DNA from 3 places in the Rhodoferax sp. GW822-FHT02A01 genome. Region 2 is predicted to be linked to each of the others. Evidence: predicted binding sites of a transcription regulator. Region 2 holds the regulator's gene; each other region holds the start of a gene.

Region 1 (6,414 bases), 760 kb from region 2:
GAGTCCTTGCGGATGTCCACCGCAGCTCCACATCCCGAGCACCTGACACTGCCAATTTCCGCTGCAAGATCTGCTCTCTCCTGCGCTGTGAGCTGCCTCACAAAGCCCTTTTCTACCAAGAAGGCGGAAAACGCCGTGAACCGGCCATGCTGGTTCGGGCAATGAAAGTACGTGAACTTGCCGGACTTGCACAGATCGGCGGTAGGCAAGAGGCTGATCTCACAATGCGGGCAGCTCAGTTTGCTTTTCCAGGGCTGCCCTTGTGCTTGACTCCTGGAGTGAATTAGCCGAAAGAGTTCCAAGGTTTCCTTTGCGCCAAGCTGCTGGCTCTCATACTTGTCAAACCAGATGCTCTGACAGCTAAAGCACACGTCCAACGCCATCTCCCGGCCCAGTTTGCTCATGAAAGCAAAGCCCTCCATAGGGGTACTACAGCTCGAACATGTGAGAGTCTTCAAGAGTGTCATGTCCTTAGGGGTTGGCCAAGTGCATACCGTTCGACAACATCGGTCAGCTTTCTTTTTCGGCGACCGATGTAACCAGCGATTTGAGTTGTGCGTCCTCGTGAAGGATGTGATGAATCAGCCAGTCACGCAGGTAGATCAAGATATCGAACTGTGCAGTCAACGGATTGTGGTGAAGTTCACTATAGAACTCACGCAGTTTGTCTTCAAAGTGATGATGCTGGCTTCTTTGCCGATCCTGCCCCGCATAGCCGTAATGTGCCATCATGCGTTCCTCTGCGCGAAAGTGCACCTGGACATATTGATCGAGGGCCTTGAGGATGCGCGCCACCTCACGCGAACCCAGTTTTTGGGCGACGACTTCGAACAGGTCGTTGGTGAGGTCGAACAGATAGCGATGATGCTCGTCAATCACGTCGATCCCAACGCATAGTGCGTCATCCCAGGGAATCCAGACCGATTTACGATGCTCAGTCTCCGGCAGGTCAAGTACCTGATTCGGATTGATGACGTCGTCACGGTAAAGTTCGCGGATTCGCAAGATGTTTGGCAGGGCCAAGTCAAAGCCGGCGACCACCTCCGGATCGAAATGGGTCCCGGATTGTTGGTGGATCCAATCGATGGCCTCATCGATCGGCCAGGGCGTCTTGTACGGGCGCGTCGATGTCAGTGCATCAAAAACGTCGGCGATGGCGCAAATGCGCGCCAGCATCGGGATATCCGTACCCGACTTTCCATCAGGGTATCCGGTTCCATCCCATCGCTCGTGATGGCTGGCAGCGATGTCGCGTGCTGCAATCATCAGGACGTCATTGCCGGTGAGCAGTCGCTTGCCGATATCCGTATGTGTCTTCATCACCTCGAATTCTTCGCCACTCAGCCGGCCAGGCTTGAGCAGGATTGCATCGGAGATTCCGATCTTCCCAACATCATGCATCGGCGCGCAGATCGTCAGCACTTCGCGCGTCTCGAGTGGCAAGCCCATCGCCTTGGCAATGGCTGTGGCGAAGTGCGTCATGCGCATCACATGCATGCCGGTCTCGTTATCCCGGTACTCCGATGCCGTACTGAGCCTGCAAATGGCATCGGTGCGAGCCGCTTCAAGTTCCAATTCTCGGACCCGCAGAGTCTCGTTGATCAGGCACCGCGAAACGATCATTGACAGCGCGCGGGCCAGATCGGACATGAACTCGGTTTCAATTGCGCTGGGCTGCCAATCCGCTTCAATGAATATCAATATCAAACCCAGCGACTTGCCTGCATCACTCAGCGGCAGCACAAAGCACGGTGCGTCTCCATCTATGCCGTCCGGGGATAACGCCGGATGATGCAAGGCGGGCGTAGTGATAAAGGCGCCGTTTGATGGAGCGCTTTCCTGACCGGTCGCAGGGCCATGCTGGGTTTGTCGCATCCAGGCAGGCGGCAGGCCGAACTGGGCAACCTGAACCAAGTACCAGCGTGGATTAAAGAGAAGAATCGCACTCTTGGGTATCACCCGAATACTAGGCAGAGTTTGAAGGAAGTCAAAAAGTCTGGCCTGCAGCGCATCCAGGTCAACGTCGGAATTGCCAATGCTGGTCAACTCAAACACCAAGCGCCCAATGGCAAGAATTTCTTGTTCTTTGTTCATCTTTGTACGATCACTTCTTGACCGCCGGAAGCTCAGTCATCTCAGGCTGATTTGGGATTGTCAATCCGTTCATTGCAGGGGCAACTACAGGTAACAATGCTTCAAGATGATATCCTTGATCCGATCGCTGCCAGGTGACGTGGTGGCAGTGCTTTTGACATTTCATTTGACCCAGGTTAACTAAGCACCACATCTTTTTGAGAACGCTCCGTAACCCTACCCCCATAACCCCCAAAAGGTAGCTACTGCCTGCGCCGAAGTCCATCCCGATACAGCAAGCCGCCAATCTCCCCCAGTACGGCGAGATCATCCTCAGTAAGCCTGTCCTGGTTTGCCTCTATCCAGGCTGCGAGCATGCCGATGGCATCGCCCGCAGTGGCTTTGCTCCCTTGCATGTCGAGAATCTCGGCCCGCTGCTGGAAAAGAGCGATTAGGGGATGGATCATTTGCAGCACTCCTTAAGTTCCCATTTGTCCTTCGCCTTGGCTTCCTCTCGGGTCTGCCGTTGCATATTGCTGGGATCATCCGCACCACCACAGGCCAGCGCCTTGATGTGGTCGATGACGTAGCCAGGACATGGCAAACGATGCTCACCGGTGGCCGGGCAGGCTTGCTGGTTGACGAAGGCGCGGAGGGAGGCTTTACTTCGCTGATACGCTGCCAGAGCACTGGAATCACCCCAAACGCTTAGACCAATCGCAGTAAGGAAAAACTTACTTCTTCGAAGCATTGGGCTTTATTGGAGGCCCAGGCGGCAATGCCACTTGTTCATCTGGGTACGAGACCTCTGCCAAAGAATTCTTGTCCCAATAGCTTAGTGACTGGAGTATTTCCTTCTTACACACAGCACCCTCGAGTTCAGCACACATTAGTTTCCAGATTCTGCCAGTCTGCGTGTCAAGAACATACTGATCTGATCTGAAATTAGAAATTTGTCCAAAAACAAACCGCCCCTGCCCACTACTCAAGACTGTCCCTGGCTCTGCGTGTGACGAGCACAAGGTACACAAGAGGGTTAGGGAAACACAAATCTTCTTCATAAAATCTCCCCTTCTTGAAGATTGAAGCACTCTAATGGATAGCTAAAGCCCACTGACTCTATTTGTTGCCACGGACAACGCCAACTTTACCGACGAGATCCGGATACGTTGTCCTGTTTTCCTCGTCCAATTCAAAACCCTTATGTAGACAGAATTGACCCACGTGGTCTACGAGCGCAAAGAAATCGGCAATATCAATGTCGCGCCTATAGTGCGGTCTCGGGTGTCTCCGGAGCGCTCCAGGGTAACCATCGTCAACAAGGTCCGTTTGGTGAAACTCCCAGTCGCTGTGTGCTGCCGCCTTTTGGCGCCGCTCAAGAACCTTATGGTGAAGTGACTTTAGCCCCTTCTGATTGGCGAACATTTGTGAATTCTTGATACCAATCAACGGAATGGCATGGCCATCGGATTTTGAATCCACGAATGATCTTGAGTAACAAACTAAGGCAGCAATGAACAGACCCTCTGTCGCCATAAAGAAGTGCTCGAGGCTCTCTGAGTCATGCTTGCTTTCAAGTTCTAAGATCGCCATCAGATAGCCCCGTGCATCGCGCATGTCTTGGAACGCCAATTGAAAACGATTTGCCTCCTGCATTGAAATTGGCAATTCATTCATTTGATTGTTTTCCAATTTTGTGCAGAATTGATGCACACTGATCTTTCATACAGGGACGACTTAGAACATGCTCACTAGAATTCTGACTTTGTGCATCATGGCGGTTCTATCACTGGCATGCCATGCACAAGATTACACCGTGGGTAGCTGGGCCGTAGTGAAGTCCTTGTCTGGCATTCAAATTGCTAAGGCAAATACTGGAGACAACGCCGCAGGTGTAATGTGCATTCTTGCCACAGACAGGTGCTTCGCATATGCAGGACTCGGTATCGATTGCGTGGAAAATGCTCAGTACCCCCTGCTAGTTAACACTGCAACTGGCGCATTTTCTTCCTCGGCAAGTTGTAGGCATCTAAGCGCCAATGCACCGATTCTTGAGATTGATGATTTTGATCGAATGATCCAGGCATTTGAATCTGGCGGAGAAATCGGCATTGTCACGCCAATGCTAAACGGCCAATTTAAGGTTGCAAGGTTCAGCACGATCGGAGCGACAGCCGCCATCAGAGATGCCAGAGCAAACCCAAGAAGGAAGATTCAACCGAACAAACCCTCAACAGCATCCACTGAATTTCTGTAAAAAGGTAAAGGAACCGTGAGAAAACAATATGCAGATTGAACGGCTCATTGCAACCGCCATCGTAGTGAGCGTAATCGGCCCACTCTTCTGGCTGGGAATCAACTCTCTTGAGAGTTACCTGATCAAGAGGGGGGTGAATATCGCTGGGCTGGATTTATTCAGCCGTCAAAGCTGGCGTGAGTACCTGGTCCGCCGTCGCGCCAGCCGACGGGATGAGCATGCTGGAGCGCAGAAGCGACTGGATCAATAGATTCTTTGCTGCAGGGCTGTTCGTCATAAAAGAAGGCACGGCATTGGACATGTAACTCGCAGCCGACTGCGGATTCAGCAAAGCATCAGCCAATTTGCTTTGCATGGTGTCATTGGCACCGTCATAAATCCAGCTAAGAGGTTTGCCGCCAATGTTGGTAACCAACCCCATGGCACTCGGTATGCCGGACTGAGATGCAATGTTTTGCATGGCCAACTTCTGCACGGTGTCAGAGCCAACACCTCTGCCCAAGTTCTCAGCGTTCTTCACCCGGGCCAAATCACCTGCGACACCATTGAGCGTGTCCATTTGGGCAGGCGTCATGGTGTTACCCCACGTGGCACCAGGAAACCCAGTGGCGCGAGCAGGCAAACCATCATCAGCCAAGGCCTGCGCAAAAGCGTTTGCTCGCTCCTGTCCAAGCATTCCATGATCAGTAAGCGCAGGCAGCACCTTGTCTCGCAGTGCCTGCCCTACCTGCATCTGGTTGATCGGCACACTCATGTCCTGGTACAGGCTGTTTGCAGCGCCATACAGGGGGCTAATCTGTTCCAGGCCATCATTGAATTGGCCGGTCAGGTACTTCAGTGCCCCGGCCTTGGCTGGGTTCTGTTCGGCATCGGCCATTCCACTGAGGGCAGTTTTAGTCCAATGAAGACCATTTACAACCGTGCCGTTGTCCATTGGCGCGCCGTAAATGTTGGCAATGTCCCGGGCGTCCTGCAACGCTTTGGCGGGCACTCGGGCTTGCATGGCAGCAATATTCGCTTGAGCCTCCGGAGTAAAAACCCGGGGATCTGGCCCGACTTGGTTTGCATAACCATACGTACTGTCTGCCACCGTCTTACGCATGTTGATGGCGTCATCGAGCGCGGTCTGCGTACCGGCAACACTGTCCACAGCGTCTTTTCTGGCAAGGGCCTGTGCCAATTTCCGATTCGTGTAGGCTTGAGGATTCACTGCGGCTGCTGAGCGCTCAAGTGAGGCGATTCCGCCGTTCTCTGCCACTTGAGCGGCTGTCGGGAGTGAGCCAGGCACCAGCGGCGCAGCACCCTTGAGCCGTTGGATAACGCTTTGCACATCGCTACCGGCAACCCGGTTTAGCGTTCTGCCAATGATGGCATTCTGCCCAGCCTGCCAGAAAGGCTCTGCGGCTGCATAGGCGGTCTTTGCGGCAACTCCCAAGGCTGGCATTGTCGCGCCTGCTGCGCCATTCCATGCCGCGCCCTCCAAGCGATCTTTGGCTGACCCGTACGAGAGAAGCGAAGGAAGTGCCGCCGCAGTTGCTTGCCTGACCATGTTTGCGCCGAGGGTCGCACCCCCACCAGCGGGGACGACCATAGACGGCAATGCTTCCCCGACACCGGTAGAAAATGGGCGCGCCTGTTGCAAAGGTGCATAGGCACGATCATCATCCGCCGCAGCCTGCGCCAACTGATTCTGAGCTTTGGTGTCTCCGGTTACACCGTAGTAGATCTGCTTTGCGCCCTTACCAATCCGGTCAAAAGTTCGACCAGCCCCAATCAAAATCGATTGCAATGCGCCCGGGTCTTCAAATGGTACGGCGCTGGAAACGGCTGGTGTGCTGTCCCAAGACGATCCGGCCCCACCCGTAGGAGCTGCCGAAGACGCAGGCGTTTGATCCCATGAAGAAGCCATTTATTGCACCCAGTTGTTTGCGTGGAATTGGTTGTATTTCTGTCCAAAGGCTTTTGCAGCCGCGCCAGACGGGTCTGACCTCATCATCTGAGACTTGAACGCTGCCTTCTCGTCCGGCGACATGCGGTTGAACTGAAACACCCGAGGGTCATACGCATCAGACCAGGCCTTCTGT
Region 2 (6,414 bases):
GAGCGCCATCCAACGGACCGCCAGCCATGGCGGCAACCAGCAAGGCGGAATACAGCAACCCGCAGGGCAACAAGGCCCACAACGTTCCCAGCAGCAGCGGTGCACCGCCCGCTCCGGCGCCCAAAGCCTTGGCGCGCGCCCAGATGCGCCGCCCAGCAGACTCCAGCCAGATGGGTTGTTGGGCGCGGATCAGCAGCACCAGTCCAAGCAACATGGCGGCCACATGGAACATGCTCCAGACCGGTCGCAGAGCCGCGGATTGGATGGTCATCCAGCCCAGCCCCTGCATGCTGGCGGCAGCCAAGGCACCCAAAGCGGAGTAACCCACGATGCGCCCGAGTTGAAAGCTCAATATTGCCGGGTTCTTGCGGGCTCCGGCCGCCTGACCAATGCCGGCGCAGGCGGCGCCACACATGGCGACGCAATGGGGGCCGCCGGCAAGCCCCATCAACAGCGCCGTGGCGCCCAAGGAAAATTGCATTCTTCGATGCTAAATGATCTTGGAGAACTTGGCGCGGGTACGGTCAGTTTGCAGGTAGCGGTCAAACACCATGGCCACGGCACGCACGAAGAACCAGCCCTTGGCGGTGACCTGGATCGCACTTTCCTCCAGCACCACCAAACCTTGGTCCACCAGCGTACGCAGGACTTCCAACTCCTTGGCAAAGTAGCTGTTGAACTCGATCAGGTAGGCCAGCTCAATCGATTCATATTGAACCTGCCCCTGGCACATAAGCGCCATGATGACGGCTCGACGCACCAGATCGTCCCGGGTCAAGGCCAACCCGCGGACAATGGGAAAGCGCCCCTGGTCCAGGGCGTCGTAATACTCTTCCAGCGTCTTGGCATTCTGGCTGTAGGTAGCGCCGATTCGCCCAATGCTCGAAACACCCAGGGCGATCAGATCGCAATCGGGCTGCGTGCTGTAGCCCTGGAAGTTGCGATGCAAACGTCCCTGGCGCTTAGCCACGGCCAGCGCGTCGTCCGGCAAGGCGAAATGGTCCATGCCCACATAGACGTAGCCGGCCTCCATCAGTGCGGCCATGGAACGTGACAGCATGGAAATCTTGGAGCCGCCGCTCGGTATCTCGGCAATGTTGATGCGGCGCTGCGGTTTGAAGCGTTCCGGCAGATGGGCGTAGGCGTACAAAGCGATGCGATCCGGACGCAGCTCGATGATCTGGGCAATGGTCCGCTCAATCGACTCAGGGCTTTGCTTGGGCAGGCCGTAGATGAGATCTACATTGATGGATTCAAACCCACGGCTGCGCGCATCTGCCACCAAGGAGAAGACCTGCTCGGCTGGCTGCACACGGTGCACGGCCTTCTGGACCGCCGGGTCAAAATCCTGCACGCCGAAGCTCAGGCGGTTGAAGCCCAGCTCGGCCAGGGTATCCAGCCGCTCGGCATCGATGGTGCGGGGATCTATTTCAATGGAGTATTCCCCACCAGGGACAAAGGTGAAATTGCGCTTGAGCATCGCCATGACGGCACGAAGCTCATCGTCGCTCAGAAAGGTGGGGCTGCCTCCGCCCAGGTGCAACTGGCTTACGGACTGTGCAGTTCCAATCAGCTGGGTATGCAAAGCCACCTCTTTTTCCAGGTAAGTCAGGTATTCGGCAGCCTTTTCGTGGTGCTTGGTGATGATCTTGTTGCATGCGCAGTAGTAGCACAGCGACTCGCAGAATGGGATATGTATGTAAAGCGAAAGCGGCAATGCCAAAGCAGCAGGCCCGCTGCGGCGTTGTGTCAGTGCCTGAGAATAATCTTCTGCATTGAAGGCCTCAACGAAGCGGTCGGCGGTAGGATACGAGGTGTAGCGCGGGCCGGAAACGTCGTATTGGCGCAGCAAGTCTTCGGTGACGGGGGATACGACAGAATTCATAGGTACTCCAGGACATATCCCCGACAATGTGCCTGAAGATGCAAACAGATAGTTTGATGTGAATCAAGGTCTCGAATACATGACATTTCGAAATTTAGGTTCATAATTGATTTGGATCAGGTGAGATAAGGAAGAACACATGAACGCATATCTACCGGATGAAGCCCATCCCGCGATTTCCATCAGGCCGGCGGGCAACGTGGTTGAAATGAGTGCCCACGGCATCAAGGTCGCTTGTTCCAACTGCAATCTGCGTGAACTGTGTATGCCCCTGGGGCTGACCCCTTCCGAATTGGAGCGTATTGACGAAGTGGTGGGCAGTCGCCGCAAAGTCAAGCGCGGCGCCACACTGTTTCGCAATGGCGAGAGATTCACCAGCCTGTATGCGATCCGCACAGGTTTCTTCAAGACCTGCGTTGCCTCCGAAGATGGCCGCGACCAAGTGACGGGTTTTCAGATGGCAGGCGAAATTGTTGGCCTGGACGGCATCGTCCAGGAGCACCACACCTGCGACGCCGTAGCACTGGAAGACGCAGAAGTGTGCGTCATGCCTTTTGAAAAGATTGAAGAGCTGTCGCGCGAGGTTTCAGCGCTGCAGCGCCACGTGCACAAAATTTTGAGCCGGGAAATCGTGCGCGAAAATGGCGTGATGCTTCTGCTCGGAAGCATGCGCGCTGAAGAACGCCTGGCGGCGTTCCTGCTCAACCTGGTGCAGCGTCTGCACGCTCGCGGATTCTCTCAATCGGAGCTGGTCCTGCGCATGACGCGTGAAGAAATTGGCAGCTACCTGGGCCTCAAGCTGGAGACGGTCAGCCGCACCTTCTCCAAGTTCGTCGAAGAAAACATCGTCGAGGTCAAACAACGCCACGTCCGCATTCTGAACACGGACGCGCTGCGTGAAATCGTCAACCCGAAGGTTTGCAGCTAAGTAGCGTTCAGGGGGCGTCCACAGGCTTGGGGACGCCAGTAGCTGCGTGATTCCTTGCAGCCATCGCAGGTGCGGCACTGGACGGTGTACCACCTAGCGTCTTGTTGATTTCCAGTCCCTTCTGGTAGTAGTTTTCATCCGTTACAGGATCTGGTCGGCTGATGGCCAGGTACAGCGTGATAAAACTTGCCACAACAACGATGGCAGGACCTGCCACAACCATCCATACGTGACCGAACTTCCACCATGGTTTGGCTTCTGGTGCATTGGCGAGCTGACTCATATCGGTTCCTTGCATTCAATACTTGAAAGAGAAAACCCCGGCAGGACTTCGAGTCAGGACTCGAAACACTGCCAGGGTAGAAGCTGCTACTGAGTCGACTTACTGCTGAGCAGTGCCCAGGTTGGACAGACCCCAGACATAAGAAGCCACAACATGGATCTGCTCAGGACTGAGCTTATTTTCCTGAGCGGGCATGATGTTGGTCTTGCCGTTGGTGATCATGTTGATGATGGCCTGCTCACCAAAACCGTGCAACCAGATGTTGTCGGTCAGGTTGGCAGAGCCCACCGCTTGCATACCCTTACCGTCTGGGCCGTGGCATGCAGCGCACACACCGAACTTTTCCTTGCCCAGGTTGGCACGCACGGAGTCGTGCGGGCTGCCAGACAGGCTCAGCACATAGTTGGCAACATTCTTGACGTCGTCAGAAGTGCCCACTGCGGCTGCCATCGAAGGCATGTTGCCAACACGGCCCTTGGTGATGGTTTCCACGATTTTCTCGGGTGTGCCACCATGGAGCCAGTCATTGTCAGTCAGGTTGGGGAAGCCCTTGCCGCCACGCGCATCGGAGCCATGGCACTGCGAGCAGTTGTTCATGAACAGACGTTCACCAATGGCATGTGCCTGGGGATCCTTGGCAACGTCCTCCACCTTCATGGCCATGAACTTGGCGTAGATAGGCGCCACTTCGGCATTGCCCTTGGCAACCTCGGCGTCATACTGTCCATGCGACGTCCAGCCGGAGCTGCCAGGAGAGCTGCCCAGACCGGGGTACAGAGAAAGGTACACGGCTGCAAAGATGATGGTGATGACGAACAGGCCCACCCACCAGCGTGGCAGGGGGTTGTTCATTTCACGCAGGTCGCCGTCCCACACGTGTCCGGTGGTGTTGTCGTGGGAGGTCATTGCCTTGGCTTTACCACTGAACCACAGCAGCAACACGCAGGCCGCTATGGAAAAAATAGTAATGCCAGCCACATACACGGACCAAAAATTACTTACAAAGTCACTCATGATGAATCCTATTGGGGTAGATCAGTCTTGCTGAAAGGGCAAATTGGCTGCTTCAGAAAAGTCGTTGGAGCGACGCTTGGACCAAGCCCACCACACAATTCCAATGAACGTGACAAAGCTGACCAGAGTTGCCAAGGCACGCAGGGTGTTGATATCAAAATCCATGTCGGTCTCCAGCGTTTTCAGCGCAGCGCCAGTCCCAGGGACTGCAGATAGGCAATCACGGCTTCCAGCTCGGTCTTGCCCTTGACTTCCTCAACCGACTTGGCAATTTGCTCATCGGTATAAGGCACACCAACCTTGCGCAAACCAGCCATGTGCGCAGGCATCACTTCAGCATCTACCAGGTTCTTGGCCAGCCAGGGGTAGGCAGGCATGTTGGACTCGGGAACCACGTCGCGCGGATTGGTCAGGTGAATGCGATGCCATTCATCGCTGTACTTGGCACCTACGCGAGCCAGGTCAGGACCAGTGCGCTTGCTACCCCATTGGAAGGGGTGGTCGTACACCGACTCGCCGGCCACCGAGTAGTGTCCGTAGCGCAGGGTTTCTGCGCGGAAGGGACGAATCATCTGCGAGTGGCAGTTGTAGCAACCTTCACGGGTGTAAATGTCGCGGCCAGCCAGTTGCAGTGCGGTGTAGGGCTGAACGCCCTTGAGCGGCTCTGTCGTCGACTTCTGGAAGAACAGGGGAACAATTTCCACAAGACCACCAAACAGCAGAACGATCAGGATCAGCACGATCATCAAAAAGTTGCTTGTCTCGATCTTTTCGTGAGACAGGCCGGAAGTGTTATTGGACATGTTTCTATTTCCTTCAAGCGTGAGCCACAGCGGTAGGCACTTCAACGCTCACGGCGCGGCCCTTGGTAGCAGTCATCAGGGTGTTCCACAGCATGATCACCATACCGGTCAGGTACAGCAGACCACCCAGCAGACGCAGAACGTAGAAGGGATAGGTTGCCTTCACAGCTTCCACGAAGGTGTAGGTCAGGGTGCCGTCGGGGTTGATGGCACGCCACATCAGACCTTGCATCACACCGGCAATCCACATCGCAGCGATGTAGATCACGATACCGATGGTGGCAGTCCAGAAGTGCACTTCAACAGCCTTGGCGCTGTACATCTGCTTCTGACCGAACAGCTTCGGAATCAGGTAGTACATGGAACCCATGGTCACCAGACCCACCCAGCCCAGAGCACCGGAGTGCACGTGGCCCACGGTCCAGTCGGTGTAGTGGCTCAGGGCGTTGACGGTCTTGATGGACATCATCGGACCTTCGAAGGTCGACATGCCGTAGAAGGACAGGGACACGATCAGGAAGCGCAGGATCGGGTCGTCACGCAGTTTGTGCCATGCGCCGGACAAAGTCATGATGCCGTTGATCATGCCGCCCCAGCTGGGAGCCAGCAGAATCAGAGAGAACACCATACCGACGGACTGGGTCCAGTCAGGCAGAGCGGTGTAGTGCAGGTGGTGAGGACCCGCCCACATGTACGTGAAGATCAGCGCCCAGAAGTGGACGATGGACAGACGGTAAGAGTAGACCGGACGACCAGCTTGCTTGGGAATGAAGTAGTACATCATGCCCAGGAAGCCTGCTGTCAGGAAGAAGCCCACCGCATTGTGGCCGTACCACCATTGCACCATGGCGTCCTGCACACCGGCATAGGCCGAGTAGGACTTCATGGGGCCGACCGGGATTTCCGCACTGTTGACCAAGTGCAGAATCGCCACAGCCAGAATGAAGGCACCGTAGAACCAGTTGGCCACGTAGATATGGCGCACCTTGCGGGTACCCACCGTGCCGAAGAAGACTACGGCAAACGCCACCCAGACCACGGTGATCAGGATGTCGATGGGCCACTCCAGCTCGGCGTATTCCTTGCCGGCGGTGTAGCCAAGCGGCAAAGAGATGGCGGCCAGCAGAATGACCAGTTGCCATCCCCAGAAAGTGAAAGCGGCCAGTTTGTCGCTGAAGATACGAACCTGGCAAGTGCGCTGCACCACGTAGTAGCAGGTTGCGAAAAGACCGCAACCGCCAAAAGCGAAAATCACCGCATTGGTGTGCAACGGACGCAGCCGCCCATACGTGAGCCAGGGGATCCCCAGATTGAGCTCGGGCCATGCCAGTTGGGCGGCGATGATGACGCCAACCAGCATACCCACGACCCCCCAAACCACCGTCATGACGGCGAACTGCCTTACAACTGTATCGTTGTATAGCTCGGCTTTCTGATTTGCAAATGCCATAGTTACCTCTTCTATAAAAACGCTGTGCCGAGTTTCTTGTTAAGGGACGTA
Region 3 (6,414 bases), 1.1 Mb from region 2:
GCCATGGCGCTCATACAGGGCGCGCGCTGGCGCAAAGGCCGGCGCGGTGCCGGTTTCCAGATACAGCCTGTCGTATCCACGATCCCGCGCCACCTGCACGATGTGCGCCAGCACGCGGGCAGCCACGCCTTTGCGCAGATGGGCCGCCACGGTACGCATGGACTTGACCTCGGCCTGCGTGGCGTCCAGTTCCTTGAGTGCGCCACAACCCAGCAATGTTTCGCCGTCCCACGCGGACCAGAAGGTGATCTCTGGCTTGCGCAGTCCGTCCAGGTCCAGCGCGTGCACACTCTCCGGTGGCGAATGCGCGAACATGCTGGCCCTGTGCGCCTGCAACAACGCAATGATTTGCGCGCCGCGCAAATCGTCCTGCCTGATCTGCATGGGCGTGCTCATGCGATCACCGCCCTTCGGGGTGCAGGCGCAGGTGCCTGCAGGTAGCGCGCCACAAAGGCACCGACTGCGGTCTGCGGCAGATCGATCCAGACGGTGTGACCACTGCCCAGCGCGGACTGCACCGGCTCGCCCTCGGCGTTCTGCATGCGCTGGATCTGCACATCAAAGTTGCCACTGGGGTGGATGATCTCCAGCGTGTCGCCCACCGAGAACTTGTTGCGGGCATTGACTTGCACCATGCCGCGCGCCGCATCGAAGGCCACTGCGTCCCCCACATAAAGACTGCGACCCGATTCGGAATAACCGCGCAGATAGTTCTGGGTTTCTTCGGGCGTGTGGCGCTGGAAGAAGCCGGAGGTATAGCCGCGGTTGGCCAGGCCTTCGAGTTGCCCCAGCAGGGCCGGGTCCAGCTCGCGTCCAGCCACCGCATCGTCAATCGCCTTGCGGTAGGCCTGGGCGGTTCTGCATACGTAGTAGGGGCTCTTGGTACGCCCTTCGATCTTGAGCGAGTCGATGCCGATATCCACCAGCCGCTTGACGTGCTCGATGGCGCGCAGGTCCTTGGAGTTCATCACGTAGGTGCCGTGCTCATCCTCCTCGATGGGCATATAGCTGCCCGGGCGCTGGCTCTCTTCGATGAGGTAGACGCCGGACGGATGGGCGCTGCCCGAATCCTGCGAGGAAGCGCCGCAACTGCCACAGCCAGAATCGCGTGCGCCCGCCGCTGTGGGCGTGAGGATGTCGCCGGACGCGTCTTCCACACCCTGCAATGTCTTGTAGTCCCAGCGACAGGAGTTGGTGCAGCTGCCCTGGTTGGCGTCGCGGTGGTTGAAGTAGCCCGAGAGCAGGCAGCGGCCCGAGTAGGCGATGCACAGCGCACCGTGCACGAAGACTTCCAGCTCGGTGTCCGGACATTCCTGGCGGATGCGTTCCACCTGGTCGAGCGAGAGTTCGCGCGACAGGATGACGCGGGCAATGCCCACGCTCTTCCAGAACTTCACCGCGGCAGAGTTCACCGTATTGGCCTGCACCGATAGGTGGATTTCCATCTCTGGCCAAGCCTCGCGCGCCATCATGATCAAGCCGGGATCGGACATGATCATGGCGTCGGGCTTCAAGGCAATGACCGGATTCATATTGGCCACATAGCTCTTGAGCTTGTTGTCGTGCGGATAGATGTTGGACACCAGATAGAACTTGTTGCCTAGCGCATGGGCCTTGGCGATGCCCTCGCCCAGCGTGGCCAAGTCGCCGAAATCGTTGTTGCGCACGCGCAGGGAATAACGCGGCTGCCCGGCGTAGACGGCAGTGGCACCAAAGGCAAACGCGGTCTCCAGCATGGACAGAGAACCGGCTGGGGCGAGGAGTTCGGGGGTCTTGACTTGCATGCTGCGATTATCCCAGCGTCCACTGAAAGGCAAAATGCGGTGCTTCAACCCGGAACCAAGGCGCTGCACCATGAAAAAACACCTCACCATCCTGACCGGCGCGTCCCGTGGCATGGGACTGGCGCTGGCCGAGCAATTGCTGACCCCAAACGCCCTGCTGCTCTGCATCTCAAGAAACTCCAACACGCAAATGGCTCAACAGGCTGGCACCTGCGGCGCCGAGCTGCTGCAGTGGCAGGCTGACCTGAGTGACGCGGCACCTGTGGCGCAGCGGGTAGGCGACTGGCTGTTGGCACTGGACACCGATACGCTGGCCAGTGCCACCCTCATCAACAACGCGGGCGTGATTCCGGCGCTCACGCCCTTGCGCGAGGGCGAAGCGACCGAGCTGGCCCGCGCCCTGCGCGTAGGCCTCGAAGCGCCCATGCTGCTGTGCGGCGCCTTTCTGGGCGCGACCCAGCACTGGGCCCAAGTCCCGCGCAAGGTGCTGAATATTTCCTCGGGACTGGGTCGTCGCGCCATGGCATCGTCGGGCGCCTACTGCGCGGCCAAAGCTGGCATGGACCATTTCACCCGTTGCCTGGCACTGGAGGAAGCGTTGCTGCCACACGGCGCGCGCGTCTGCTCATTGGCGCCCGGCGTGATCGATACCGACATGCAGGTACAACTGCGCAGTGCAAATGCCGCACAGTTTCCCGACCAGGGTGGTTTTGCCGCCCTCAAAGAAAAAGGCCAGCTCACCAGCCCTGCCGATGCGGCAAGGCGGTTGCTGGCCTATCTGGCCCGACCCGACTTTGGCGCCGAGCCGGTGGCAGATGTCAGGAACTGAACTTACAGACGCTCAAACACGCAGGCAATGCCCTGGCCACCGCCAATGCACATGGTCACCAGGCCGTACTTGCCGCCAATGCGTTGCAGCTCATAGATCAGCTTGGTGGCGATGAACGCGCCGGAGCAGCCGATGGGATGACCCAGGGCGATGGCACCGCCGTTGGGGTTGGTCTTGGCCATGTCCAGGCCCAGGCCGCGGGAAACAGCAATGGCTTGTGCGGCAAAAGCTTCGTTGCTTTCGATCACGTCCATCTGGTCCAGTGTCAGGCCGGCCTTCTTCAGGGCCAACTTGGACGCGGGGATGGGGCCTTCACCCATGATTTCGTTGGGCACACCGGCCACGGCGTAAGACACCAGGCGGGCGATGGGCTTGTGGCCAGCCGAGGCGGCCACATCAGCATCGGCCAGCACGAAGAAGGCTGCACCGTCGTTGATGCCGGAGGCATTGCCGGCAGTCACGGTACCGCCTTCCTTCTTGAACGCGGGCTTGAGCTTGGCCAGCGACTCCAGGGTGGTCTCGGGCTTGACGTGTTCGTCGGTGTCGAACACCACTTCGCCCTTGCGGGTCTTCTTCACGATGGGAACGATCTGGGACTTGAAGCGGCCTTCTGCGATGGCAGCAGCCGCACGGCGGTGCGACTCCACCGACAGTGCGTCCTGCTCTTCACGGGTGATGCCCCATTTGGTCACCAGGTTTTCTGCCGTCACACCCATGTGGCCCACGCCGAACGGATCGGTCAGGGTGGCCACCATGGTGTCAATCATCTTGGTGTCGCCCATGCGTGCGCCATTGCGCATGGCAGTGGACAGGTAACCGGCGCGGCTCATGACTTCCACACCGCCACCGATGCCGTATTCGCAGTCGCCCAGCAGGATGTTCTGTGCCGTAGTGACGATGGCCTGCAGGCCGGAAGAGCACAGGCGGTTGAGCGCCATGGCCACCGACTCATTGGACAGGCCAGCCTGGATGGAAGCGACGCGTGCCACATAGGGAAAGCGGCTTTCCGTGGGGATGGTGTTGCCGACAGTCACGTAGTTGATGACCTTGGGGTCCACGCCGGAACGGGCAATCGCCTCCTTCATCACGGTGCCGGCCAGCTCGCAGGGCTCGATGTCTGCCAAAGCTCCACCGAAAGTACCAATGGCCGAACGGGCTGCGCCCAACACTACAACTTCACGCTTGCTCATGTTTTGTCTCCTGATTGCTTGAAATGGGTTACGGAAAAAAAGAACAGGTCTGCGGCCGGAAATTCTGATCGTGCTTCCGTACCACTGGCTTACATATTAGGCCTCTGACTGAAAACCGCCTGAACGCAAGGTGACAACCAGCGTGTCGCGGTGACCGCTGGGCTCCAGGGGTTGGATGGGCGTGCTTTCGTGGATCACGCGCGCGTCGTCCAGCAGCAGCACCGACCAGGGCTGCGACAGGGTGAAGCGCTGCCCCTTGGGGCCATCCGCCTCAAACACCCGGGTTTCGCCACCTTTGACACCCGCGCGCTCCACCATGAAGACAGCCACCATGTCCACCCCATCGCGGTGCGCGCCTTCGGGTGTGGGGCGGCCAATGCCGTCGGTGGTATCGATGCGGAACTGGTGCGCCTCAACAAACCAGGGTTGCTGCCCCTTGAGGTCCGAGCACACCCGCCCCAGCCAGACCAGCAGTTGCGACCAGGCCGGTTGCTCCACCAGTGCGGCGTGCATGGGCTCAAAGTGCCGCTCCAGTCCACCGTGCAGGGCGTTGTATTCCAGCGGTTGCCAGTGCGGACGGTGCGGCACCTGGGTGGCTTGATCGCCGTTCACCACAAAGCAGCTGTGGCGCCTGCGCCGGTAGCGTCCGCCGTCGCGCAGATAGCCGTCAGGCGGCAAGTCATTCCATTCGGGGCGCCAGGCCATCAGCTCCGGCATGGAAGCGTGGCTGAGCTCAGCCACTTGTTCAGCGCTGAGCACGGCAAAACCTTGCAACTGCAATATGCGGCCCAAATCGGCGCTGCGGTCCAGGACAGGGGGCGAAAATGTGAGGGACATAAAATAGGTGACTGGCGAACAGCCGATCATTATCCGTCGGCCCAAGCGGCCGATTGCTCAGTGCACGTGACCTACATCAAGGTCTGGCGCCGGCAGACCACGTAAAGTCACCTCCTCAGTTTTGGAGAAGCACATATGCAAGCAACCGCGGACCGTAAGACCATGCAATGGACACCCACCCTGGCGTTGGATATGCCGATGATGGACGACACCCACGAAGAATTTATCGCCCTGCTGGCAGCGGCCGTGGAAGCGCCCGATGAGACGCTTCTGTCCCGCTGGGCTGAACTGATAGACCACACCCAGGAGCATTTCGACCGTGAGGACCAGTGGATGCAGGCCACCGGTTTTTCCGCGGAGAACTGCCACGCAACCCAGCACAACATCATCCTGCAAGTGATGCGTGAAGGCGGCAAGCGTGGCCTGCAAGGCGAACTGGACCTGGTGCGCCAGATGGCACACGAGCTGGGCCTGTGGTTCGTCAACCATGTGCAAAGCATGGATGCCGGGCTGGCCCTGCATTTGCGTTCTGCCGGCTTTGATCCAGCCACGGGTGAAATGAGTCAACCATCCGCTCTACCTGCCGAACAGATCCATGGCTGCGGTGGAGGCACTTGTGGCTCATCGGCGGGCGCGCCGGAAGTGCCGGCCAACACGGCTGTTACAGCCTGATGCAGGACGCCCCCGCCGACCTGCGCCACCGTCCCCATGAGGACGTCCAGGCCCTGATTACGGGCACATTGTTTGTAGCGCTGGGCGTGGTGATGTTCGGTCGCACCGGACTGCTGACCGGCGGCACGGCGGGCGTTGCGTTCCTGATCCATTACGCCACCGGCTGGAACTTCGGGCTGGTGTTCTTCCTCATCAACTTGCCCTTCTACGGTCTTGCCTTCCAGCGCATGGGCAGGGTATTCACCCTCAAGACCTTCGTGTCGGTGGCCCTGCTGGCGAGCATCAGCAACCTGCTGCCGCAGTGGATTTCCCTAGGCGCCATCAACCCCGTGTTTGCCAGTGTGGCCGGTGGTCTGCTCATGGGCACTGGCATGCTGATCCTGTTCCGGCACCAGGCCAGCCTGGGCGGCTTCAATGTGCTGGCACTGTATCTGCAGGAGCGCTACGGCTGGCGCGCAGGCTTCATACAGATGGGGCTGGACTGCGCCATCGTGGCGCTGGCTTTTGCCGTGACCGACTGGTGGCATATTGCCCTGTCCATTCTGGGCGCCGTGATGCTCAACCAGACCCTGGCCCTCAACCACCGCAAGGGCCGCTACGTGGCCATCTAATCCAGCAACGCAGCGTACACCATGGCCCGAAACCTCGGGCGATAGATGTCACGCTGGTTGGGTGCCTGGGTCAGCAGAATCGCAAACAGCTCCTTGGCTGGGTCCACGAAGAAGGTGGTTCCACCAATGCCACCCCAGCTGTACAGGCCGGCTGAACCCGGTTGCGGATCCAGCCCGTCCTGCAGTTTGACGGAAAAGCCCAAGCCGAAGCCCACGCCCTGTGCCAGCATGTAGCCCGAACGCTGGGTGAAGTGCTGGGCCATCTGCCCCAGGTGGTCCGTAGTCATGTTGCGCACCGTGTTGGGCATGAGAATGCGATGCCCCTGCAGCTCGCCGCCATTCTGCAGACACTGCAGAAAGCGGGCGTAGTCGCCCACGGTGGACACTAGGCCAGCGCCACCGGATTCCATGGGATAGGGTTGGCGAATATCAATGAGTTCCACAGGCGCGCCCGTATCGGGGCACACGGCGAACGGCTCCGCAATGCGGTG

Evidence for each region. Region 2 encodes FNR, which switches genes on or off when oxygen is low (the NO sensors DNR and NnrR bind a similar motif). Its sites were predicted from a motif close to TTGATNNNNATCAA; they were not measured.
Region 1: a site for FNR is predicted at 2,261-2,274, ahead of AAGF34_RS15335 (bacteriohemerythrin). Genes of this name have one in related genera too.
Region 3: a site for FNR is predicted at 4,707-4,720, ahead of AAGF34_RS24210 (hemerythrin domain-containing protein). Genes of this name have one in related genera too.

What each region holds. Positions count from the first base shown of each region.
Region 1 is NZ_CP152376.1:3,260,868-3,267,281, reverse strand. It holds gene AAGF34_RS15340 (hypothetical protein) at 1-209, opposite strand, end outside; gene AAGF34_RS15335 (bacteriohemerythrin) at 511-2,094, opposite strand; gene AAGF34_RS15330 (hypothetical protein) at 2,337-2,540, opposite strand; gene AAGF34_RS15325 (hypothetical protein) at 3,193-3,750, opposite strand; gene AAGF34_RS15320 (hypothetical protein) at 3,818-4,330, shown strand; gene AAGF34_RS15315 (hypothetical protein) at 4,485-6,119, opposite strand; gene AAGF34_RS15310 (hypothetical protein) at 6,240-6,414, opposite strand, start outside.
Region 2 is NZ_CP152376.1:4,016,062-4,022,475, reverse strand. It holds gene AAGF34_RS19150 (sulfite exporter TauE/SafE family protein) at 1-481, opposite strand, end outside; gene hemN (oxygen-independent coproporphyrinogen III oxidase) at 491-1,885, opposite strand; gene fnr (fumarate/nitrate reduction transcriptional regulator Fnr) at 2,094-2,813, shown strand; gene AAGF34_RS19135 (FixH family protein) at 2,821-3,096, opposite strand; gene ccoP (cytochrome-c oxidase, cbb3-type subunit III) at 3,196-4,110, opposite strand; gene AAGF34_RS19125 (cbb3-type cytochrome c oxidase subunit 3) at 4,132-4,275, opposite strand; gene ccoO (cytochrome-c oxidase, cbb3-type subunit II) at 4,293-4,913, opposite strand; gene ccoN (cytochrome-c oxidase, cbb3-type subunit I) at 4,927-6,363, opposite strand.
Region 3 is NZ_CP152376.1:5,112,017-5,118,430, forward strand. It holds gene AAGF34_RS24185 (GNAT family N-acetyltransferase) at 1-396, opposite strand, end outside; gene yegQ (tRNA 5-hydroxyuridine modification protein YegQ) at 393-1,784, opposite strand; gene AAGF34_RS24195 (SDR family NAD(P)-dependent oxidoreductase) at 1,855-2,613, shown strand; gene AAGF34_RS24200 (acetyl-CoA C-acyltransferase family protein) at 2,616-3,803, opposite strand; gene AAGF34_RS24205 (2OG-Fe dioxygenase family protein) at 3,900-4,640, opposite strand; gene AAGF34_RS24210 (hemerythrin domain-containing protein) at 4,776-5,312, shown strand; gene AAGF34_RS24215 (YitT family protein) at 5,312-5,923, shown strand; gene AAGF34_RS24220 (serine hydrolase domain-containing protein) at 5,920-6,414, opposite strand, start outside.